One region of the Janthinobacterium sp. YR213 genome, then DNA from elsewhere that is predicted to be linked to it. Evidence: predicted binding sites of a transcription regulator. Region 1 holds the regulator's gene; each other region holds the start of a gene.

What was found. Region 1 encodes sigma-54, which starts transcription at its own class of promoters, with help from an activator protein. Its sites were predicted from a motif close to TGGCANGNAANCTGCTTT; they were not measured.
Region 2: BLT98_RS25250 (TorF family putative porin) is a predicted target of sigma-54. The motif match lies at 4,989-5,006, and genes of this name have one in related genera.
Region 3: urtA (urea ABC transporter substrate-binding protein) is a predicted target of sigma-54. The motif match lies at 2,838-2,855, and genes of this name have one in related genera.

The regions. Positions count from the first base shown of each region.
Region 1 covers NZ_FNDA01000003.1:197,950-205,888, forward strand. The annotation lists gene hprK (HPr(Ser) kinase/phosphatase) at 1-652, shown strand, start outside; gene rapZ (RNase adapter RapZ) at 974-1,837, shown strand; gene BLT98_RS14850 (enoyl-CoA hydratase/isomerase family protein) at 1,838-2,923, opposite strand; gene raiA (ribosome hibernation-promoting factor, HPF/YfiA family) at 3,059-3,421, opposite strand; gene BLT98_RS14860 (RNA polymerase factor sigma-54) at 3,491-4,969, opposite strand; gene lptB (LPS export ABC transporter ATP-binding protein) at 4,974-5,729, opposite strand; gene lptA (lipopolysaccharide transport periplasmic protein LptA) at 5,729-6,310, opposite strand; gene lptC (LPS export ABC transporter periplasmic protein LptC) at 6,336-6,947, opposite strand; gene BLT98_RS14880 (KdsC family phosphatase) at 6,990-7,523, opposite strand; gene BLT98_RS14885 (KpsF/GutQ family sugar-phosphate isomerase) at 7,523-7,939, opposite strand, start outside.
Region 2 covers NZ_FNDA01000007.1:687-8,625, reverse strand. The annotation lists gene gshB (glutathione synthase) at 1-643, opposite strand, end outside; gene gshA (glutamate--cysteine ligase) at 741-2,039, opposite strand; gene amt (ammonium transporter) at 2,244-3,779, opposite strand; gene BLT98_RS25255 (P-II family nitrogen regulator) at 3,791-4,129, opposite strand; gene BLT98_RS25250 (TorF family putative porin) at 4,141-4,908, opposite strand; gene BLT98_RS25245 (accessory factor UbiK family protein) at 5,179-5,427, shown strand; gene BLT98_RS25240 (YifB family Mg chelatase-like AAA ATPase) at 5,538-7,058, shown strand; gene BLT98_RS25235 (hypothetical protein) at 7,123-7,668, shown strand; gene BLT98_RS25230 (DUF1840 domain-containing protein) at 7,849-7,939, shown strand, end outside.
Region 3 covers NZ_FNDA01000001.1:1,349,686-1,357,624, forward strand. The annotation lists gene urtB (urea ABC transporter permease subunit UrtB) at 1-1,409, opposite strand, end outside; gene urtA (urea ABC transporter substrate-binding protein) at 1,532-2,785, opposite strand; gene BLT98_RS05930 (DUF4349 domain-containing protein) at 2,990-3,772, opposite strand; gene BLT98_RS05935 (transglutaminase-like domain-containing protein) at 3,795-4,388, opposite strand; gene BLT98_RS05940 (DUF2760 domain-containing protein) at 4,654-5,232, shown strand; gene BLT98_RS05945 (Hsp70 family protein) at 5,229-7,100, shown strand; gene BLT98_RS05950 (Hsp70 family protein) at 7,103-7,939, shown strand, end outside.

The DNA of each region.
Region 1 (7,939 bases):
GCTGGAAACGCCGCCCGACATCCTCGCCATCTGCGACGAGCAAAACATCCCCCTCTTCTCCACCCCGCTGCCGGCCGCGCAAGTGATCGACTTCCTGCGCGTCTACCTGTCCAAAAAGCTGGCGCAACGCATCATCATGCATGGCGTGTTCATGGACGTGCTGGGCGTGGGCGTGCTGATCACGGGCGATTCGGGCCTGGGCAAGAGCGAGCTGGGGCTGGAACTGATTTCACGCAGCCACGGCCTGGTGGCCGATGACGCCGTCGAATTCTCGCGCATCGCGCCCAACATGATCGAAGGCCGCTGCCCGCCTTTGCTGCAAAACCTGCTGGAAGTGCGGGGCCTCGGCTTGCTCGATATCAAGGCCATCTTTGGCGAAACGGCCGTGCGCCGCAAGATGCGCCTGAAACTGATCGTGCATCTGGTGCGCCGCAACGCGCTGGAAGAGGAAGTCGAGCGCCTGCCTTTCCTGTTCCCCACGGAAGACGTGCTGGGCTTGCCCGTGCGCAAGGTCGTCATCCCCGTCGCCGCCGGCCGCAACATCGCCGTACTGCTGGAAGCGGCCGTGCGCAACACGATTTTGCAACTGCGCGGCATCGATACCTTGCAGGAGTTCATGGAGCGGCAACGACTCGCCATGAGTGGCGATTAATGTTGCCAAGGAGTTCGCCCTTGCAAGGGCGAACCGTTACGCAGGCACGCAGCTGTACTGCGTGAATTCCCTGCTGCACCAACGACTCGCCATGAGTGGCGATTAGCAAGTAGGTCGGATTAGCGCGGCAACGCCGTGCGTAATCCGATGACATTGTTGGCCCATGCCGCGGTGTCGGCTTACGCGCGACGCGCTAAGCCGACCTACGGTCGTGACGAGAGCGCCCTGCCAATCCCGGCAATATCACATTCCAAATTGCAATAATTTGTAAAGATAATTGCATTGGGAGCGCGGCGCCGATCTTTATTGTATGATCGGCGTATGCATATCGTCCTTATCACCGGAATATCCGGCTCCGGTAAATCCGTTGCGCTCAATGTGCTGGAAGATACCGGCTACTATTGTGTCGACAACCTGCCGCCGGCCTTGCTGCCCAGCCTGGTGCAAACCCTGCTCGACGAAGGTACACCGCAACTGGCCGTCGCCGTCGATGCGCGCAGCGCCGAGTCGCTGACCAGCCTGCCGCACAATGTGGCCCTGCTGCGCGACCAGGGGCATGACGTCAAGGTCATGTTCCTGACGGCCACCACGCATTCGCTGGTGGCGCGCTTCTCGGAAACGCGGCGCAGCCATCCGCTGTCGCACGAATTGCGTCCGAACCAGAATCCGGCCAGCCGCCGCACGCTGATCGAGTGCATCTCGGAAGAACGCGAACGCCTGTCAGCCATCGAACAGCTGGGCCATGTGATCGACACGTCGGAACTGAGCGCCAACAAGCTGCGCGCCTGGATCAAGGATATCGTCGCCTCCGAACGCGCGCCGCTGACCCTGTTCTTCGAATCGTTCGCCTTCAAGCTGGGCGTGCCCCTGGACGCCGATTTCGTCTTCGACGTACGGGCCTTGCCGAATCCCTATTACGACCTGGCGCTGCGCCCGCTCGACGGCCGCGATGCGCCCGTGATCGCCTTCCTCGACGCGCAGCCGAGCGCGCTGGAACTGCTGGCCGACATCCGCAGCTTCATCGAGAAATGGCTGCCGTCATTCAAGTCCGACAACCGCAGCTACCTGACGGTGGCCCTGGGCTGCACGGGCGGCCAGCACCGCTCCGTGTACATGGCGGAGCGGCTGGCGCAGTATTTCGGCCCGAATGAACGCGTCGTCCTGCGCCACCGCGAACGCAGCTAATTAGTCGAGGTGGCGCAGGGGATGCGCCGCCGCTGGCCAGACGGGGGCAAAGAAGCGCGCCACCATGGCCGCATCGACGTCGTCCAGGCTGGCAGGGTTCCAGCGCGGTGCATTGTCCTTGTCGACCACCAGCGCGCGCACGCCCTCGAGCACTTCGCCATGTTCGAAATTGTGGCGCACCACCGTGCGCTCCATGCGCAGGCAATCGGCCACGCCCAGGTGGGCGCCCCGCTGCAGCAATTCCAGGGTCACCGACATCATCAATGGCGAACGCAGGCGCATGGCCGCCAGCGCCTTGGCCGCGAACGCGCTGTCATCCTGCGCCAGCGAGGCCATGATGGCGGCCACGGAAGGGGCGCCGAAGTGGCGGTCCAGCGCCGCGCGCGCCGTGGCCAGGGGAGATACCCCCGCCTCGGCCTGGAAAGGCGCCGCCAGCGCCTTGATGGCCACCGGCAAGGCTTCGCCCCGCGTCGATTCGAACAGATCCAGCAGCGCCCCCATCTGCGCCTCAGGCAGGTAGACATCGGCCAGCCCCGTGTACAGGGCATCGGCCGCGTTGATCGTCAAGCCCGTCAAGCCCAGGTACAGGCCCAGCTGGCCGGCCAGGCGGGATAGAAAATAACTGCCGCCCACGTCGGGAAACAAGCCGATATTGACTTCCGGCATGGCCATGCGCGTGCGGCCCGTCACGATGCGCAAACGGTTGCCCGGCCCGGCTTGCGCCACGCCCATGCCGCCGCCCATCACCACGCCATCCATCACGGCGATATACGGTTTCGGGTAGAAATGAATTAAATGATTTAACGCATATTCTTCCGTAAAGAAATCTTCCAGCATGGCGCTGCCGCCTTGCGGCGTGGCCAGGCCCGCATCGTAAAAGAAACGGATGTCGCCGCCGGCGCACAGGGCTTTTTCACTGCTGGAGCGGATCACCACGGCATCCACCTGCGGATCGTCGCGCCAGGCCAGCAAGGCCGCGCTCAGGGCGCGTACCATCTCCAGCGACAGGGAATTCAAGGCTTTCGGACGGTCGAGCACGATATGGCCCGTGCGGTTGCGGATGGAAGTCTGGACGAAGTCGCTCATGGCAGGCAGGAAAGAAGTGAAAGTGCAAACATTTTAGCCCCTGCGCGGCGAACATTGCGCTCAAAAGGTCCAGGCGCAAAAAAGGGCGCAAGATGTGCGCCCTTAGTTGATCACAACTGCTGGAAGCGGGTGGCCTTAGACGGCGACGACGGCTTCTTCCTCGGAGTTGTCTGGCAGATGCTTGATCGCCTCTTTACCGTGCCCTTGCACTTTGGTTTTGTATTTCATCACTTGCCTATCGAGCTTGTCGATCAGGGTATCGATCGCGGCGTACAGGTCGTGCGCCAAGCTTTCCACATAGACAGTCTTGCCGCTCAAACGCAGGTTGACTTCAGCCTTTTGACGTTTTTCTTTCTCTTTGAGGTTATCCACGGTCAGAATCACGGCGATATCGATGACTTGATCGAAATGACGTTTCACGCGCTCCAGCTTCGTTTGTACGTATTCACGGATGGCTGGTGTCACTTCGAGATGATGTCCGCTGATGGTGAGATTCATACACACTCCTAAAGATGATCGGGTTCGTGCGGTCCATCCTATCCGGCCCGCAGAGGAACCGAAAAAAACTTACAAACACTTACGCAGGCTCACTGGCGGAATTTTCAACGCTTCCCGGTATTTGGCAACAGTACGTCGCGCAATCACCATGCCTTGTTCCCCCAGCATGTCCGCAATCTTACTGTCGGATAAAGGATTTTTAGGGTCTTCTGCTCCTGTCAGTTGCACGATCAATGCCCGTATCGCCGTCGATGACGCTTCGCCCCCCGCTTCGGTGGCGACGTGGCTACCAAAGAAATATTTCAACTCGAACATGCCGTGCGGGGTCAGCATGTACTTTTGAGTTGTTACCCGCGAGATAGTACTCTCGTGTAAACCCAGTGTATCAGCTATTTCACGGAGCACAAGGGGACGCATGGCAACGGCCCCATGCGAGAAAAAGTTCTTTTGTCTTTCTACTATCGCCTGCGCCACGCGCAGGATCGTGTCGAAGCGCTGGCGCATATTCTTGATCAGCCACTTGGCTTCCTGCAACTGTGCGCCCATGGCGCCTTCGCCCTTGCCTTGCTTGAGCAAGTTGGCGTACATGGCATTGACGCGCAGGCGCGGCATGACATCGTTGTTCAAGGTCACTTGCCAGCCATTGCGCGCGCGCTTGACGACGACGTCGGGCACCACGTAATCGGACACGTCCGAGGCGAACACGGCGCCCGGATGCGGATTGCACTGGCGAATCACCGTCTGCGCTTCGCGCAAGTCTTCATCGTCGCAATCGAGGGCTTTTTTCAGCTTGTTGAAATCGCGCTGGGCAAACCAGGCCAGGTGCTTTTCCACGATGACGAGGGCCATGCGGCGCGTCACCATGGCGATGTGCGGCAAGCGCTTGATTTGCAGCGCCAGGCATTCGGACGCGTTGCGCGCGCCCACGCCGGGCGGATCGAAACTTTGCAAGAGAGACAAGGCCGTGCGCATCTCGTCGGCGTCGATTTCCAGCTCTTCCGGCAGGCGCGCCAGGATGTCGTCGAGCGACTCTTCCAGGTAGCCATTGTCGTCGAGCGCGTCGATGATCAGCTCGACCAGCGCGCGGTCGCGCAATTCGAGTACCGTCACGCGCATCTGCTCCATCAGGTGTTCGCGCAGGGTGCAGTGATGGGCTTCGAGTTGCGGGCGCGAATCCTCGTCGTCGGGCGCCTTGCCGCGGCTCGCCTCGCTCCAGTCGCTGTCGCCGCCATCCGCGGCGGCAGGACCCTCGCCGGCATCGCCATCAAAGGTTTCCGCTTCGGCCGGCGCCGCGGGCGCTTCCTGGCCCGGCGGCTGGGGCGGCGCTTCGGCCGGCGCGGCCGTGGAACTCAAGGCGCCATCGGACAGCAGGCGCAGCGAACGGTCGAGCGGATCGTCGAGGCGTTCGAGCAAGGGATTGTCCGTCAGCAATTGCTCTAGTTCCTGATGCAATTCCAGGGTAGACAATTGCAACAGGCGTATCGATTGCTGCAACTGCGGCGTCAGTGCCAGGTGCTGCGAAGTGCGCAGCTGCAATGATTGTTTCATTGGCTTACATGCGGAAGTGTTCGCCCAGATAGACCCGGCGTACCGACTCGTTCGCGATGATGTCGTCGGGGCGTCCCGACGCCAGTACCGAGCCCTGGTTGATGATGTAGGCACGGTCGCAGATACCCAGCGTCTCGCGCACATTATGATCGGTGATCAGCACGCCGATATTGCGCTCCTTCAAGAAACGCACGATGCGCTGGATCTCGATCACGGCGATCGGATCGACGCCGGCGAACGGTTCGTCGAGCAGCACGAAACGGGGATCGGTGGCCAGCGCGCGGGCGATTTCCACGCGGCGGCGCTCACCGCCCGACAGGGACAGGGCCTGATTCTCGCGCAGCTTTTCAATCTGCAAGTCGGCCAGCAATTTATCCAGGCGCACCTCGATCTCGGCCTTCGTCAGCGGACGGCCTTCGACGGTCTGGATTTCCAGCACGGCGCGGATATTGTCTTCCACCGTCAGCTTGCGGAAGACGGACGCTTCCTGCGGCAGGTAGGACAGGCCCATCTGCGCGCGGCGGTGGATCGGCAGGCTGGAGATGTCCACGCCGCTGATATCGATGCTGCCGCCATCGGACGGCACCAGGCCGACGATCATGTAGAACGAGGTGGTCTTGCCGGCGCCGTTCGGGCCCAGCAAACCCACCACTTCACCGCATTCGACTTGCAGCGAGACATCATGCACGACTTGCCGCTTGCCATAGGTTTTTTGCAGCCCGCGAACGATCAGGGTGCTGCCGCAACGAGTATTGTCCATTATTTCTTTCCTGGCGCAGGCGTGGCCGGCGCTTTCTCCGCCGCCGGTGCCTTGGTTTTCGGCTGGATCACCATGCGCACGCTGCCGCCATCCGGGGTGCTGGTGCCGCTGTTGGAATTTTCCATCGCAAACACTTCCTTGCGGCTGTCATACGAGATGAAGGCGCCATTGGCCACGTCGGTCACTTTCGTGCCTTCCAGGCGCGTCAGCTTGGCCCTGGAAAACAGTTTCACCACTTCCGTCTTGTTGTCGTATTCCACGCGCTCCGCTTCGCCTTCCACCCACAGGTCGCCCGCGCCATCGCGCTTCTGGCGGAAGGTGGCGAGCTTGCCGGGATCGGCCCAGAAGGTAATGAACTGGTAGCCTTGCGGATCTTCCGTGATCACGGCGCGCCCCGCCTTCATGGTCAGGGTCCCCTTGACCAGCACGACGTCGCCCGTCAGGGTGCGCACCTGCTTGATGTCATCGACGTGGCCACTGCGTGCCGTGATGACGGCTTCCTTCTCGGAATCGGCCTTCTCGGCATGCGCCACGCCCATGATGGCCAGGGAAAATACGGTCAACAGCAAGATGTTCTTCATAGTATGGTTTCCTTGTTTCATTCTGTCATTTTGCCGCCGCGGCCGGGCGCGGTTTCGGCGGGAGGACCATGCGCAGCGCATTCTGCACTTCCACCACGCCGGTGGCGTTATTGGCTTTCATGCCGATGCCATTGAGACGCGAGGTGCCTGTCAGGATATCGACAGGCACGTCCGTTTCCATTCTTTCCTCATCCGGGAACACCGTCAGCGCTTCCGTCTTGACTGTCAGGTTCTGCGCCTTCGGACTGGCCACGCGGTCGATCACGACATTGCGGTGCAGTTGCAGCCGGGTATTGTCCTGGTCGATATGCGCCAGTTCCGCATTCATGTTCATCGGTGGCATGCCTGGCGTGAGCTTGCGCACGAAGGGCCGGTCGATATCGGACGAATCGTCCAGCGGATAATGCGTGAGCTTGGCGCCCGACACGATATAGCTGGGTTTTCCCGTCAAGTCCATGCGCACCAGGCTGAAATTGGTAATGAAATAGTCGGGCTCATCCAGATGCTTGCTGGCCGTGATGTCTTGGCTATTCTTGTTCATCACCTCGAGCAGCCAAAAGCTGCCCAGCGCGACAACAACCGCGCCCAGCACGGTAAAGATCATGCGCCAGCGATGGGCGCCTCCTGGCTTACGCATAGGGCTTCACTCTTTCAAATGTCACTGGCGAGGCGGCGCGCCTCACTCCAGGAACGGCGCCATGACGCGCGCATAATTGTCCTGGGCACGCAGCAGGAATTCGCAGATCTCGCGCACCGCGCCGCGGCCGCCGCCGGCCTGCGTCACATGGTGGGCCAGGCCCTGCACTTCCGGGCGCCCGCCCGGCACGCTGACGGCAAAGCCGACGCGTTTCAGGATGGGCGCATCGATGACGTCGTCGCCGATATAGCCGCATTGCTCTTCCGTCAAGCCCGTCAGCGCCAGCAGTTCGCGAAACGGCGTCAGCTTGTCGTGGCCGCCCTGGTGTACATGGGTAATGCCCAGGTCTTGCGCTCGGCGCGCCGTGATGGCAGAGCGGCGCGCGCTGATGATGGCCGTCTGCACGCCCGATTCCTGCAGCAGCTTGATGCCCAGGCCATCATACACATTAAACGTTTTCATCATCTCGCCGTCCGGGCCGAAATGCAGGCTGCCGTCGGTGAGCACGCCATCGACGTCAAAGATCATCAGTTTGACCTTGGCCGCGCGTGCCAGGTTGTCCGCGACGCTATCCATCAGATCACCTTCGCTTGCGTCAGATCATGGATATGCAGCGCGCCCACCAGTTTGCCGTCGGCATCGACGACCAGCATCTGGTTGATGCGGAACTGCTCCATCACGGCCACGGCGTCCACGGCCAGGCGTTCGGGCGCGATACTGCGCGGCTGCGCATGCATGACGTCGCGGATCGCCACTTGCGTGAAATCCTGCACGCGCTCGAACATGCGGCGCAAGTCGCCATCCGTAAACACGCCCACGGGGCGGTTGTCCGCGTCGACGACGGCCGTCATGCCCATGCCTTTCTTCGTCATTTCTTCCAGCGCCTGCAGCAAGGAAGCCTGCACGGGCACTTTCGGCACGCGTTCGCCGCTGCGCATGACGTCATGCACGTGCGTGAGCAGGCGACGGCCCAGGGCGCCGCCCGGGTGCGA
Region 2 (7,939 bases), on a different contig from region 1:
CGCCGATGACGAGGATGCGCTTGTCGCCCTTGTCGATGTCGGGGATAAACCGCTGCGCCATGATGGTTTGCGCGCCGTTCTCGCTCAGGGTCTCGATGATGGCGCCCAGGTTCAGGCCATCGGCCTTGACGCGGAAGATGCCCGTGCCGCCCATGCCGTCGAGCGGCTTGAAGATGACGTCCTGGTGCTTGGCGTGGAAGGCGCGCAGGCGCGCTTCGTTCGACGTCACCAGGGTCGGCGAAGTGAATTCGGAAAACTGGGCGATGGCCAGTTTTTCATTGTTGTCGCGGATGGCGGACGGCTTGTTGAAGACGCAAGCGCCCTGCTTTTCCGCCAGCTCCAGCAGATACGTGCCGTACACGTATTCCATGTCGAACGGCGGATCCTTGCGCTCGATGATGGCGTCCAGGGCCGACAGGCGCACTTCCTCGGTGGAGACCACCTTGTACCAGTCGTGTTCGTCGCCCGTCAGCTCGATGTGCTGTACCCGTGCCGTGACGATGCCCTCTTCCAGCGCCATGTCCTTTTGTTCGAAGGCGTACACGGCATGGCCGCGTTTGGCCGCCTCGCGCATCATGGCGAAGGTGGAATCTTTGTAAGTCTTGAAGCCTGCCAGCGGGTCGGCAAGGAATGCAATTTTCATGGTGCGTCCAATCGGGGAGCCTGGATAAGGAATGCTTGATTCTAGCCGAGATCGCCAGGCGCGGTAGTCGCCGCGCCCGGCAAGCCTCATTGGTGGATCAATACACCTCGGGATTCGGGTCCGTGCGCTCCATTTCCAGCGACGCGGCCAGCAAGGCCAGGCGCGCCACCACGCCATACACGTAGAAGCGGTTCGGCGCGGCCGTGCCCGGCTTGGCCTTCAAGTCTGGCACGGCATGCTGCTGGGCAAATGCCAGCGGCACGTACTGCGAACCGGGCGCGTTCAGGTTCTGGTCCACGCCACGCTCAGCATGTACGCGGTAGAAACCGCCCACCACGTAGCGGTCGATCATGTAGACGACCGGCTCGGCCACGGCATCCTTGATGCTTTCAAAGGTCGGCACGCCTTCCTGGATGATCACGTCGGTGACGACTTTGCCATCCTTGACGATGGACATCTTGTCACGCTGCTTGCGCGACAGGTCGCGCACTTCGCTGGCGTCGCGCACCGTCATGATGCCCGTGCCATACGTGCCCGCATCGGGCTTGACGATGACGAAAGGCTTTTCCTTGATGCCGTATTCCTTGTATTTCTTGCGGATCTTGGCCAGCAGCACGTCGACGCTGGCGGCCAGCGCGTCTTCGCCCTCGCCTTCCTGGAAGTTGACGTCGCTGCACTTGGCGTGGAAGGGATTGAGCATCCACGGATCGACATCGATCATCTTGCCGAATTTTTTCACCACTTCATCGTAAGCCGTGTAGTGGTTGCTCTTGCGGCGCAGGGCCCAGCCCGCATGCAAGGGCGGCAGCAGGCTTTGCTCATGAATATTTTGCAAGATATCGGGGATGCCGTCTGACAAGTCGTTATTCAGCAGAATCGTGCACGGGTCGAAATCCTTCAAGCCCAGGCGGCGGCCATTGTTCAGACGCACGAGCGGCTCGATGACGAGCATGTTGCCATCTGGCAACGCCAAGGGTGTCGGCTGGGTGATGTCGGGCGACCAGGAGCCGAAACGCACGTGCAGCCCCGTCTGGCGGAAGATCTGCATCAGGCGCGCCACGTTCTGCAGGTACTGCGGCGTAGTGTTGTGCAATTCCGGCACGATCAGCAGGTTGCGGGCGTCCGGGCAATACTTGTCGATGGCGGCCATGGCCGCCTGCACGGACAAGGGCAGCATTTCCGTGGCCAGGTTATGGAAACCGCCTGGGAACAGATTGGTATCGACGGGCGCCAGCTTGTAGCCGGCGTTACGCAAGTCTACCGAGCAATAGAAGGGTGGCGTGTGTTCTTGCCACTCCATGCGAAACCAGCGCTCAATGGCCGGCGTCGCGGCCAGAATCTTTTTTTCGAGGTCGAGCAGCGGTCCGGTCAGGGCCGTGACGAGATGGGGAACCATAGTTACATCCTTAAATTATGTGCAGTATTCAAAAAAGCACACAGAACTGCCGACTATATTACCGTGTAAGTACCCCAAATCGGGGCAAAAGCCTTGTTTTAAAGACCTTTTACATTCCCACAACGAAAAAAAGGCACCTCAATGAGGTGCCTTTTCCAGCCGGACATGCCGCGCCGGGGCGCTGGCATGCCAGATAATGCCTATTTAGCCATGATACGCTTGCTCGCCGTGGCTGGTGATATCGAGGCCTTCGCGCTCTTCTTCTTCCGGTACGCGCAGGCCGATGACGATGTCGACCAGTTTATAGGCGATAACGGAGACGATGGCCGACCAGAGGATGGTGGTGCCGACCGCTTGCGCCTGCACCCACACCTGGTGGCCGATCGAGTACGGATCCGCCGACATCTTGTTGGTGACATAGTCGAAAACGCCCTGGCCGCCCAGTTGTGGCGCAGCAAACACACCCGTCAGCAAGGCACCGAGGATACCGCCCACGCCATGCACGCCGAACACGTCGAGCGAATCGTCGGCGCCGATCAGGCGTTTCAGGCCATTCACGCCCCACAGGCAGACGACACCGGCCAGCAAGCCGATGACCAGGCCGCCCATCGGGCCGACAAAGCCGGCCGCCGGGGTGATCGCCACCAGGCCGGCCACGGCGCCGGACGCGCCACCGAGCATGGAAGGCTTGCCTTTGCTGATCCACTCGCCAAACACCCACGACAGGGTGGCGGCGGCCGTTGCCAGCAAGGTGTTGACGAAGGCCAGGGCAGCCACGTCGCCCGCTTCCATCGAGGAACCGGCATTGAAACCGAACCAGCCCACCCACAGCAGCGACGCGCCGATCATGGTCATCGTCAGCGAGTGCGGTGCCATCGATTCGCGGCCGTAGCCGACGCGTTTGCCGATCATGATGGCGCCCACCAAGCCGGCGACAGCGGCATTGATGTGCACCACGGTGCCGCCGGCGAAGTCCAGCGCGCCTTTTTGCCAGATCCAGCCCGCCTTCAGGGCTTCGCTGGCCGAGGTGGCGGCGCTGGTGATCAGGTCAGGACCGGTCCAGAACCACACCATGTGGGCTGCAGGCAGGTAGGCGAACGTGAACCACAGCACGACGAAGGCCAGCACGGCGGAAAACTTGGCGCGCTCGGCAAAGGCGCCGACGATCAGTGCGCAGGTGATGGCGGCAAACGTGCCCTGGAAAGCAACGAAGACGAACTCGGGAATGACGACGCCCTTGCTGAAAGTGGCGGCGGCGGCAAACGTACCTTTGGCCGGATCCCAGATACCATTCAGGAACAGGCGGTCGAAGCCACCGAAGAAGGCGGTTTTTTCCGTGAAGGCGATCGAGTAGCCGTAGATACACCACAGCACGATGACCAGCGCGAACACCATGAACACCTGCATCAGCACCGACAGCATGTTTTTCGAGCGCACCAGCCCGCCGTAGAACAGGGCCAGGCCGGGGATCGTCATCAAGATCACCAGCAAGGTGCTGATCATCATGAAACTGGTGTCGCCCTTGTTGGCGACAGGCGCGGCGGCTGGTGCTGCAGCAGCGGGGGGCGGAGCGGCGGCGGCCGGCGCTGCGTCAGGAACCGGCGTGACGGCGGGAGCGGCGACGGCCGTGGTTGTGGCCGCCTCCGTCTTGGCGGGCGCATCGGCAAAGCTTGGCGTGGCAATGCCAAACGCACACAGGCAGGCTATCCCAGCTAGCAATTTTGTTATATTTTTATGCATCAATATTCCCCTTAGAGCGCTTCGTTGCCGGTTTCACCGGTACGGATGCGGATGACCTGTTCCAGGTTGTAGACGAAAATCTTGCCATCACCGATTTTACCGGTACGCGCGGCACCTTCGATCGCTTCGATGGCCTGGTCGACAATGGCGTCATCGACGGCCGCTTCGATCTTGGTCTTTGGCAAGAAATCAACGACATACTCGGCGCCACGGTAGAGTTCCGTGTGGCCTTTCTGGCGGCCGAAGCCTTTGACTTCCGTGACGGTAATGCCTTGCACATTGATAGCCGACAAAGCTTCGCGTACTTCGTCCAGTTTGAACGGTTTAATGATTGCAGTAATCATTTTCATGGCAGTCTCGCTTAAAAGGTTTTGGACACGGTCAGCACGAGACCGGATTTCGCCAGATTCTTGCCGTTCGGAGCCAGCGATACGTTATTGGCCTTGACGGCCGCCAGGGAAACGGTCGCCACGCCGAAGTCCTTGGTCACGCCAATCTTGTAATCGCTGTAGCTGAGGGAATCATTGTGCTCGACCTTCTGACGTCCGACATGCAGGTTCAGCATGTAGCCATCATGCACCTCGACGTTGGCACCCACATCGAGGTAGCCGCTGTTCTTGCTGTCGGCGACACCGAACAGATTCGTCGTCGAATGCGAGTATTTGACATATATCGGGCCATAGCCGAGTTGGCCGTACAGCTCGAAGGTGTTGGCATTGGTGCTCAGTCCATTCGAGGGATAGAAATAGTACAGGCCGCCCACGTCATAGGTAAAATCCTTGCTGATCTCGCCCCGCTTGCCGCCGTAGATATCCCATTCCAGATTGGTGTCGCCGCCGCCATCCTTGATCCATTTGATACTCGACAACCAGGTGCCCACATACAGGCCCGTCGGGTTATGGGTATAGTCGGCGCCGCCGCTGATGGCCGGTTTCAAGCGGCTTTGCGACAGGCCGCGGTAACGGTAGTCGCTGGTCAGCGCCACGTTATAGCTCACCACGTTATCAGGCACGGCTTCGGCCGCAGCAGGCGCCGCCACTGCATCCTGGGCCATGGCGCTACCGCACATGGCGGTCATGGCCAGCGTCAACGCTGCAGCTAAAGTCATGTTCTTGGACAGATTCTTCATGGCGATTCCCTTTTATTGAACTTTTAAAGCGGTTGAGGTTTAAAATCTTGGCTGGAGATCACAAAGCGTTCATACCTTCTTTAGCAGAATACGTGCCAGCTCCATTGCCACCTTGACAGGTGCGTTTCCGGCCATACATACCCTGCAAGCCTCTGGGCATGCGGGTACGGGCTGCTAAAGCATTGTGAATTTGCCCAGATTCGCACCAGATTAACGCCGCTGTGCACCGCAATGGTGCGATGCACAGGCCGCACCATAAAAGGACTGACCATGGACATGAATACCTTCTTTAACGATTTGCAAGGCAAGATCCATCAAGCCATCGAAAACTCGCCGGCCAAGGATATCGAGAAAAACGTGAAGTCGATGATGACCCAGGGCTTCGCCCGCCTCGATCTCGTCACGCGCGAGGAATTCGATATCCAGGCGCAAGTACTGGCCAAGACCCGCGCCAAACTGGACGCACTGGAATTGCGCCTGATCGAACTGGAAACGCGCCTGAACGACACCAAGGCGTAAACTGCGGCCGGCAGGGCCCGTTATTGACGGCCTTGCTGGCATACCTCAAGCCTGGCGGCGTTTCTAGCGCTAGACTGATCCTGCCCGCGCCCGCGCTACAGGGGAGTCTGATGAGCCTGGCCGTCCTGAAAAGCCGCGCCCTGGCCGGCATGGAGGCGCCCGAGGTAAGTGTCGAAGTCCACCTTGCCAACGGCTTGCCTTCGTTTACGATTGTCGGCTTGCCGGATACGGAAGTGAAGGAATCGCGCGACCGTGTTCGTGCCGCGTTGCAAAACTGCGGCTTTGAAATGCCGGCGCGGCGCATCACGGCCAATCTGGCACCAGCAGACTTGCCCAAGGAATCGGGCCGCTTCGACTTGCCCATTGCACTGGGCATCCTGGCCGCCTCCGGCCAATTGCCGGGCGATCAATTACATCACTATGAATTCGCGGGCGAACTGTCGCTCTCAGGCCAGTTGCGTCCCATCCGCGGCGCCCTGGCCATGACCTTTGCCATGCAGCGCAGCCAGTCGGGCGCGCCACGCGCCTTCATCCTGCCGCAGGCGAACGCGGACGAGGCCGCTCTCGTCGGCGATGCCTGCATCTATCCCGCCCACAGCCTGCTCGAGGTCTGCGCACATTTTGCCGCGCATACCAGCCAGACCGCCCTGCAACGTCACCAGCCCGTGCTGGCAGCGCACGCTTTTCCGTACCCCGACTTTGTCGACGTGCAGGGGCAGCAGCAGGCGCGGCGGGCACTGGAAGTGGCGGCAGCGGGCGGTCACAACGTCTTGATGGTGGGGCCGCCAGGCGCAGGCAAGACCATGCTGGCCAGCCGCTTTCCCGGCGTGCTGCCACCCATGAGCGATGCAGAAGCGCTGGAATCGGCTGCCGTGCATTCGCTGGGCGGCCACTTCAAGGTGGAACACTGGAAACGGCGGCCCTATCGTGCCCCGCACCAGACAGCATCCGGCGTGGCACTGGTGGGTGGCGGCAACGTGCCGCGCCCGGGAGAAATCTCGCTGGCCCACTGCGGAGTGCTGTTTCTCGATGAAATTGCCGAATTCCAGCGCCGGGTACTCGATGTGCTGCGCCAGCCCATGGAATCGGGCGTGATCAGCATTTCACGCGCGGCCCGCCAGGCCGAGTTTCCTGCCCGCTTTCAACTGATCGCCGCCATGAATCCCTGCCCGTGCGGCTATCTGGGGCACGCTTCCGGCCGTTGCCGCTGTACGCCAGACGCCGTGCTGCGCTATCACAATCGCCTGTCCGGCCCGCTGCTCGACCGTATCGACCTGCAGATTGAAGTGGCCGCCATGCCGCCGGCCGCGCTGGGCCGGCAGGCCGGTGCCGGAGAATGCACGCAGCGGATCGCCACGCGGGTAGCGGCAGCCTATGCCTTGCAGCTGGCGCGCCAGGGAAAATCAAACCAGCGGCTGAGCAACACGGAAATCGAGCAGCATTGTCGCCTTGAAACGCATGGCGAACAGTTGCTGCATGGCGCCATGACGCGCCTGCACTGGTCCGCGCGCACCTACCACCGGGTACTGCGCGTGGCGCGCAGCATCGCGGACCTGGCGGACAGCCCGGCCATCGCGCAGCCGCATGTTGCCGAAGCGATCCAGTACCGGCGCGTACTGCGTGAAATATAAGGCGCCCAATGAGCCCCACGCGTGCGCGATTGCGCGTGATGGACGGCGCTGCTACCATCTGCTGATGAAAAAAATATCACTTTCCTTCGTCCTGGCGACGCTCGCGGCTGCCAGCGTCCTGTCCGCCTGTAGTCCGAAATTCGACTGGCGCGACTATCGCAGCCCCGATGCCCAGTTCACGGCCCTGTTTCCAGGCAAGCCGGCCGTGCTGACGCGCGAGATCGATCTCGATGGCAAGAAAGTCAGCCTGACCATGACGGCCAGCGAGGTCGATGGCAATACCTTCGCCATTGGCAGCGCCGTGCTCGACAGCGCAGAACAGGCGCAAGCGGCCCTGCCCGCCATGCAGACGGCCCTGCTGAAAAATATCAACGGTACCGTGCGCAGCGAAAAATCGGCCTCGGCGGCCAGCAGCACGGCGGCCGGCAGCCATCAACGCAGTTCGCTGAGCATCGAAGCGACGGGGACGCAGCAGGGCAAGCCCATCCTGCTGGTCGGCCGTTTTGTGGCGCAGGACAAACGCATCTTCCAGGTCATCATTCTCGGTGAAGAAAGCAAGCTGTCGCGTGACACCATCGACACCTTCATGGACTCCGTGAAACTGGATTGAGACTTAACGATCGCTTAAACGGGTGTTTTCACGATAAACAAGCTCTTGTAAATGCGTGCGGTGTCCAACAGATGGGCGTGTCCGGCTTGCAAATGTGCAATCCGGGCAATCGGACGGCCTGTGCGACATTTCAAGTCGTGATATTGTTTCGACACTAACAACAAGTTTCAGAAAGCGCTTATGTTGATCTCATTCAAATCCAAATCCTCCCCAGAAGTGCTGATGTACCAGGAACATGCCCAACGCATCCTCGACATCCTGCACAAGAACC
Region 3 (7,939 bases), on a different contig from region 1:
ACCATGAAGGAATCGACGATGTAGCTTTGGCCCAGGTCCGGCCCGACATTGCCCAGCTGCGACAGGGCCACGCCACCAAGTCCCGCGATGCCGGAACCGAGACCGAAGGTCAGCATGTCGACCTTGCCCGTGGCCACGCCCACGCAATCGGCCATGCGGCGGTTCTGCGTGACGGCCCGCACGAACAGGCCCAGGCGCGTCTTGTTCAGGATCAGCCATACGGCCACGACGACGACGATGGCAAAGACGATGATGGCCAGGCGGTTGTACGGCAGCACGAGGCCGCCCAGCACGGTGACGCCGCCCGACATCCAGGCGGGATTGGCCACTTCCACGTTTTGCGCGCCGAAGACCGTGCGCACGGCCTGCATGAGGATCAGGCTGATGCCCCAGGTGGCCAGCAGGGTTTCCAGCGGCCGCCCATACAGCCAGCGGATCACCGTGCGCTCCAGCATCACGCCCACCAGTCCCGCGACAAAAAAGGCGGCCGGCAAGGCGGCCAGCAGATACGCATCCTGCAAGCCAGGCAGGTAGCTGCGGAAGAACAGCTGGCACAGGTAGGTCGTGTACGCGCCTATCATCAGCAATTCGCCATGTGCCATGTTGATGATGCCCATCAAGCCGAACGTGATGGCCAGCCCCAGCGCGGCCAGCAGCAGCACGCTGCCCAGCGAAATGCCGTAGAACACATTGCCGGCGAACTCCATGCGCGCCACCCGTCCCTTGATCTGGCGCATGGTCTCGATGGCGGCCAGCTGCACGGCCTCGTCCGGCTCGCCGGCCTTGCCATCTGGTCCTTTCTCCAGCATGGCTTGCAGCGCGGGCAGCAGGCGCGCATCGCTGCTGCCCGCCAGCGCCTGCACGGCGGCCTTGCGCATGGCGGCGTCGGGCGCATGCAGGTTGGCGCTGGCGATCAGCACCTGCAATATCTGTTTGATGTCAGCATCGTTTTCCTGCGCCAGCGCAGTGCGTATCAGGGGGACCTGTGCGGGATCGACGGATTGCTGCAGCGCCTGCGCGGCGGCCAGGCGCGTGGCCCGCTCGGGCGCCAGCAGTTTCAACCCCGACAAGGCGCCCGCCACGGCCGCGCGCAAGCGGTTGTTGACCATCACGCCGTCGATGCCATCGGGCAGCGCCACGCCCTGGCCGCTTGCCGGCTCATATGCCTGTTCACCGTCGACGATATACACCTTTCCGTCGGGGGCCGCATATAACTGATCGTCCTGCAAGGCTTGCAGCACCCGGGCGGCCTCGGGCGTAGCCAGGGCGGCGATCTGGGCGACGGCCGCGATCCTGGTATCGGGATCGTCGCCGGATAGCGCTTTGAGCAGGTCGGGGGGGATGGCGGCCTGCGCCAGCGAGGATAGCAACAGGCAGGCGAGGACCAGCAGTTTGGGGATGAACCTCATTGTAAGTTCCATGGAAAAACTGCACGGGGCGAGCGCTTACCCCAAAGGCGAGGACTGGGGTCGGATGGGGACGCCTAGTCCCTCAGGGTCCGACCCCGGCATTTGCTGGTGGGTGATAGCGCCTACAGCTTCTGCTTGCCCTCATTCCCCTTGATGAACGGGCTCCACGGCTGGGCGCGTATCGGTTCCTTGGTTTTCCACACGACATTGAATTGACCATCGGCCTTGATCTCGCCGATCATCACGGGCTTGTGCAGGTGGTGGTTGGTCGGGTCCATGGTCAGGGTAAAACCGGACGGCGACTTGACGCTCTGGCCCGCCATGGCGGCGATCACCTTGTCCGTGTCCGTCGATTTCGCTTTTTCCACGGCTTGCGCCCACATGTGGATGCCCACATAGGTCGCTTCCATCGGGTCGTTCGTCACGACAGAACCCGCGTTCGGCAGCTTTTGCGCCACGGCATACGCTTTCCACTGCTTGATGAAGGCCGTATTCACGGGGTTCTTTACGGATTCAAAGTAATTCCACGCCGCCAAGTGCCCCAGCAAGGGCTTGGTATCGATGCCGCGCAATTCTTCCTCGCCCACGGAAAACGCGACGACGGGCACGTCCGTGGCTTTCAAGCCCGCATTGCCCAGTTCCTTGTAGAACGGCACGTTGGAATCGCCATTGATGGTGGAAATGACGGCCGTCTTGCCGCCCGTGGAAAATTTCTTGATGTTGGCGACGATGGTTTGATAGTCGGCATGGCCGAACGGCGTGTAGACCTCGCTGATATCGCTATCCTTGACGCCTTTGCTTTTCAGGAAGGCGCGCAGGATCTTGTTGGTGGTGCGCGGATACACGTAATCCGTGCCCAGCAGCACGAAGCGTTTGGCGCCGCCGCCATCCTTGCTCATCAGGTATTCCACGGCGGGAATCGCCTGCTGGTTCGGCGCGGCGCCCGTATAAAACACATTCTTTTCCAGCTCCTCGCCCTCGTACTGGACCGGGTAAAACAGCAGGCTGTTGAGTTCCTTGAACACCGGCAAGACGGATTTGCGGGACACGGATGTCCAGCAGCCGAACACGACAGCCACTTTATCCTGCGCCACCAGCTGGCGCGCTTTTTCCGCGAACAAGGGCCAGTTCGACGCGGGATCGACGACGACGGCTTCCAGCTTCTTGCCCAGCACGCCGCCCTTGGCATTGATCTCGGCGATCGTCATCAGCGCCACATCCTTGAGCGACGTTTCGGAAATGGCCATGGTGCCCGACAGGGAGTGCAAGATGCCCACCTTGATCGTGTCGGCGGCCAAGGCTGCCTGCATGGTGGTGGACATGGCCAGGGCCAGTGCGCCGGCGGCGGCCGCTTTCAGGATGATGCGTCGTGACATGGGGACTCCTGTGATGGGTTCGTGGGGGTCGAGCTGGGTCTGCCATGTTGTTAAAGCAGAATGCATGCCAGCACCGGCAGGCGTCCGCCATGGTGCAAGCGGCGCTCGCCGCACGAAAAAAAACCTGGCTGCACAAGGACTGTGCAGCCAGGTTTCAAATTGCCGTAAAACGGTGCGCAGGACGCAACAATCCCGGCATCAATCCTAGCGCGGAGCTCCACGCAGACGGCGCCAGCCCTTGCGGCCCAGCGGGAACAGCAGCACGAAAGCGATCAGCCAAGGCAGAATGTAGGCCATGGCAGTGATGGCGTTGGCCACGCCTTCCGACAGGTTTTCCGTGAAATTGCCCAGCGCGCGCTTGACGGGCCGCCAGAACGATTGCCTGCCTTCGGCGCTGATGGCCACGTTCAACAAGTCCGTATCGATACGCTGCATCAACAGCGCATTGGCGGCCGTCGCCTGCTCCAGTTCCACTTGCACGGTGGCCAGTTCCTTGGTCACCTTGATGAGGGCATCGACGTTAGCTCCCGAACGTTTTTCCAGGTCTTGCAATTGCGCCTGGTATTGCTTGAGCATTTCCAGGCGTTTCTTGCTGTCGAGCACGGGACGGCCCAGGTCTTCCACCTTGGTGCCCTGGCTGGTGACGTCGCCTTCGGCCGCGACCAGCGCGACGAGCTTCTTGATGCCGGCCGGCTTGGCGCGCATGCTGATGCGCGCATGCACGTAGCGGCCGCTGTCGACGCTGGAATCGAGCAGCAGGCAGCCGTTTTCCGTATCGGCCTTGCAGGCGGCGACCACTTTTTCATACAGGGGCCGCACTTGCGCCTCGCGCGTATCGACGCTGACATTATGTTCATAGGCAAGGAACTCGCTGCCCTTTTCCTTGCCTTCGAGACGCGCGGCGCTCGACTGCCCGCCGCTCTCGCCCTTGCTGCCGCAGCCGGCCAGCAGCAACAGTCCAAACAGGCATATGGATATTTTTTTCATGATTTCTTTCTTTGGATTATTTTTACAGCGGCAACAATTCGATATCGGGCAAGTGCGCCGCCACATCCTGCACGGTCGCATGGCAGGTCAAGGACGCCACCACCTGCGGCAACGGTTCCGGCCAGATTTCCGGCAAGTCGCGCTCTTCGGGCGCCAGCACGGGAAAGGCCAGCTGTTCCCGTGGCGGCGTGAAGGCGGCAGCGACGCCGGGCTTGTTGCCGCGCGCATCGATGCGGTACCAGCCGAACTCCTGCAGATGCACGGCATTCAAGCCATGCAGGCAGAACGGCGGCCCCACCTCGCCCACGGCCAGGCGCTGGTAACACAGGCCGGCAGGAATGCCGTTGGCGCGCAGCAGCGCCGCCAGCAGATGGCTCTTCGCATAGCAATAGCCCGTGCCATGCTGCAAAACGTCGGAAGCGCGGCAGGTGACGGGATTGCGCTGGTAGTCCCAGCTATGGGCGATCTCGTCGCGCACGAAGGCAAAGCAGCGGGCCGCGATGGCGGCGTCACCCACCGCGCCTGCCGCCAGTGCAGCCGCCTTGGCGCGCACGGCAGGATGGTCGCTGTCGATGTAAGTGCTGCTGGCTAGATACGGGGAAAAGTCGGTAGACATGGCGTCAAGGTCAGGCAAAAAGATAATGCGCGATTCTAGTCGAAACGGCACGAAATCGAGCGTTTCCTTGCGCAGGAACAAAGAAAAACCACGCCTCAGCCTTACTGCGCGGGGGGCGGCGACTTTGGCGGCGGCCCGGTAGCTGGTATCATGCGGGCAAACGCAGCCGGCCATATTGGCGCGGCACATGCACTACCCTGCGAAGCGGACCTGCCCTCCGGCGCGCCGCCGACGCCTCCCTACAGATCAGAGAAACGAGTTCCCTATGAGCACATCATCGTCGCACCCATCGTTCTGGCGCCGTGTCCCGCTGGCTTTCGGCGCCTTCTTCAGCACCCTGTCGGACGCCGCCTATGCGGCCCGCGTGGAAAAGCTGGCCTTGCCCGAGGCGGCGCCCGCCGCTCCCGTCGCGCCAGTGGCCCCTGCCCCGGCGCCAGCCGCCGCGCCCGTCATTTTGAAGGAAGCGACGCCGGACGCGGCCCTGCAATTGCTGGCCCTGCTGCAACGCGAAGCGCGATTGATCGACTTCACCCAGGAAAACCTGGGCAGCCATGCCGATGCCGATATCGGCGCGGCCGCCCGCGTGGTGCATGAAGGCTGCGCCAAGGTCATGCGCGAGTATTTCACCATCGAGGCCGTGCGCCAGGAAGCCGAGGGCAGCCGCATCGTCCTGCAGGAAGGTTTTGACTCCGCCCAGGTACGCCTGACGGGCAATGTAGTCGGCTCCGCGCCGTTCACGGGTACCCTCAGCCACCGCGGCTGGCGCGCCTCCAGCGTGCGCCTGCCGAAACTGAGCGAGCAGCACGACGCCGCCATCCTGGCACCGGCCGAGGTGGAACTGTGAGCGACGCGATCAACCCTACCCCGCGCTACGCCATCGGCATCGACCTGGGCACCACCCACAGCGCCCTGTCATATGTCAACCTGGTCGAGAGCGACGGCGAAAAGTCCAGCCATGGCGTGCTGAAAGTGCCGCAACTGTCGGCGCCGGGCACCGTCGAAGAGCTGTCGCTGCTGCCATCGTTCGTCTACCTGCCGCACGCCGATGAAGTGGCGGCGGGCGACCTGGCCCTGCCCTGGGTCACCGAGGAAGCCGAAGCGCCGTTCGTCGTTGGCGAAATGGCCCGCAGCCGCGGCGCTACCACGCCGATCCGTTTGGTGTCGAGCGCGAAAAGCTGGCTGTGCCACCCGGGCGTGGACCGCCGCGCGGCGATCTTGCCGAACGACGCGCCGGCCGAAGTCGCGCGCATTTCGCCCATCACGGCCGCCACGCGCTATCTGACGCACTTGCGCCAGGCCTGGGACAACGCCCACCCGCAAGCGCCGTTCGCCGAGCAGGAAATCACCGTCACCATTCCCGCCTCGTTCGACCCGGCAGCGCGCGAGTTGACGATGGAAGCGGCGCAGGCGGCCGGTTATTCCTCATTGACCTTGCTGGAAGAGCCGCAAGCGGCCCTGTACAGCTGGATCCAGACCAGCGAAGGCCGCTGGCGCAAGGAAGTCAAGCCGGGCGACATCATCCTGGTGGTCGACGTGGGCGGCGGCACCAGCGACTTTTCGCTGATCGCCGTCCTCGAGCGCGACGGCGTGCTGGAACCGCACCGCGTGGCCGTCGGTGAACATATCCTGCTGGGCGGCGACAATATGGACCTGGCGCTGGCCCACCTGGTGGCCCGCAAGCTGGCCGTCAACGGCACCCAGCTGGACGCCTGGCAAATGCGCGCGCTGACCTATGGCTGCCGCAGCGCCAAGGAAAGCCTGCTGGCCGACAGCGGCCTCGATGTGGCGCCCATCGTCGTGCCGAGCCGCGGTTCGAAACTGATCGGCGGCTCCATCCGCACGGAACTGACGCGCGCGGAAGTGTCCACCTTCATCCTCGACGGCTTCTTCCCGCAAGTGGAAGCATCGAGCCGTCCTGCCGTGCGCACGCGCGCCGGCCTGACGCAACTGGGCTTGCCGTATGCGCAGGATGCGGCCATCACGCGCCACCTGGCCGCGTTCCTGGGCCGCCAGGTGGCGGCCACCAGCGAGCTGGAAGGCTTTGCCGGCCGCCAGGTGGACGGCGCCAGCTTCCTGCACCCGACGGCCGTGCTGTTCAACGGCGGCGTCTTCAAGTCGGACCTGCTGGTGCAGCGCATCATGGCCACCGTCAACGACTGGCTGTACATGGAAGGCGCGGAACCGGCGCGCATGCTGGCCGGGGCCGACCTGGACCTGGCCGTGGCGCGCGGCGCGGCCTACTACAGCTACGTGCGGCGCGGCCATGGCGTGCGCATCCGCGGCGGCACGGCCAGCGCCTTTTATGTCGCCATCGAGTCGGCCATGCCGGCCATCCCCGGCATGGAGCCGCCTATCCAGGCCCTGTGCGTGGCGCCGTTCGGCATGGAAGAAGGCAGCGAACTGGAATTGCCAGGCCAGCAATTCGGCCTGGTCGTGGGCGAACCCGTGCACTTCCGCTTCTTCGCCTCGTCCACGCGGCGCAACGACCAGATCGGCGACTTGCTCGATTTCTGGGGCCCCGATGAATTGCAGGAGCTGAGCGAAATCCAGGCGACCTTGTCCGCCGAAGGCCGTCAGGCCGGCGACGTGGTGCAAGTCAAGCTGCACGCGCGCGTGACGGAAGCGGGCACGCTGGAGCTGCTGGCCGTCTCCCCTGATGGCGCCGAGCGCTGGAAGGTGGAATTCGACGTGCGCGGCACGCCGCAGCAATAGGCATGCGCAGCGCAGTGGGCAAGCCGGCCTTCCTGGTCGGCATCGACCTGGGCACCACCAACACGGTGGTCGCCTATGCCAATGCGGCCAATGCAGCCGATATGCAGGCGGGCATCGAGCTGTTCGCCATCGAGCAGCTGGTCGCTCCCGGCGAAGTGGGCGCACGCCCCCTGCTGCCGTCCTTGCGCTACCACCCTGCCGCCGGCGAACTGGCGGCGGGCGACTTGCAGCTGCCATGGCAGCAGCAGGACCTGGAGCATGCCGTGCTGGGCGCTCTGGCGCGCCAGCTCGGCGCCCAGGTGCCGGGCCGCCTCGTTTCCAGCGCGAAGAGCTGGCTGTCGCACGCGAACGTGGACCGCCAGGCGCCCATCCTGCCGTGGGGCGCCGAGGCCGACGTGGCCAAGGTGTCGCCTGTCGCGGCCAGCGCCAGCTATCTCGCGTATGTACGCGCCGCGTGGAATCACCGCTTCCCGGATTCTCCGCTGGAAGAACAGGAACTGGTGCTGACCATCCCCGCCTCGTTCGACGAGGGTGCGCGCGCACTCACCCTGGAAGCGGCCCTCATGGCGGGCTTGCCTGCGCTACGATTGGTAGAAGAACCGCAGGCGGCCTTTTATGACTTCCTGCAGCGCCAGCACGCCACCCTGCGGGAGGACCTGGCCGATACGCGTCGCATTTTAGTCTGCGACGTGGGCGGCGGCACCACGGATTTCAGCCTGATCGACGTGGACTTCGATGACGACGGCGAACCGCAGCTCACGCGCAGCAGCGTGGGCAATCATTTGATACTCGGCGGCGACAATATGGACCTGGCGCTGGCCCACCTGGTGGAAACGCGC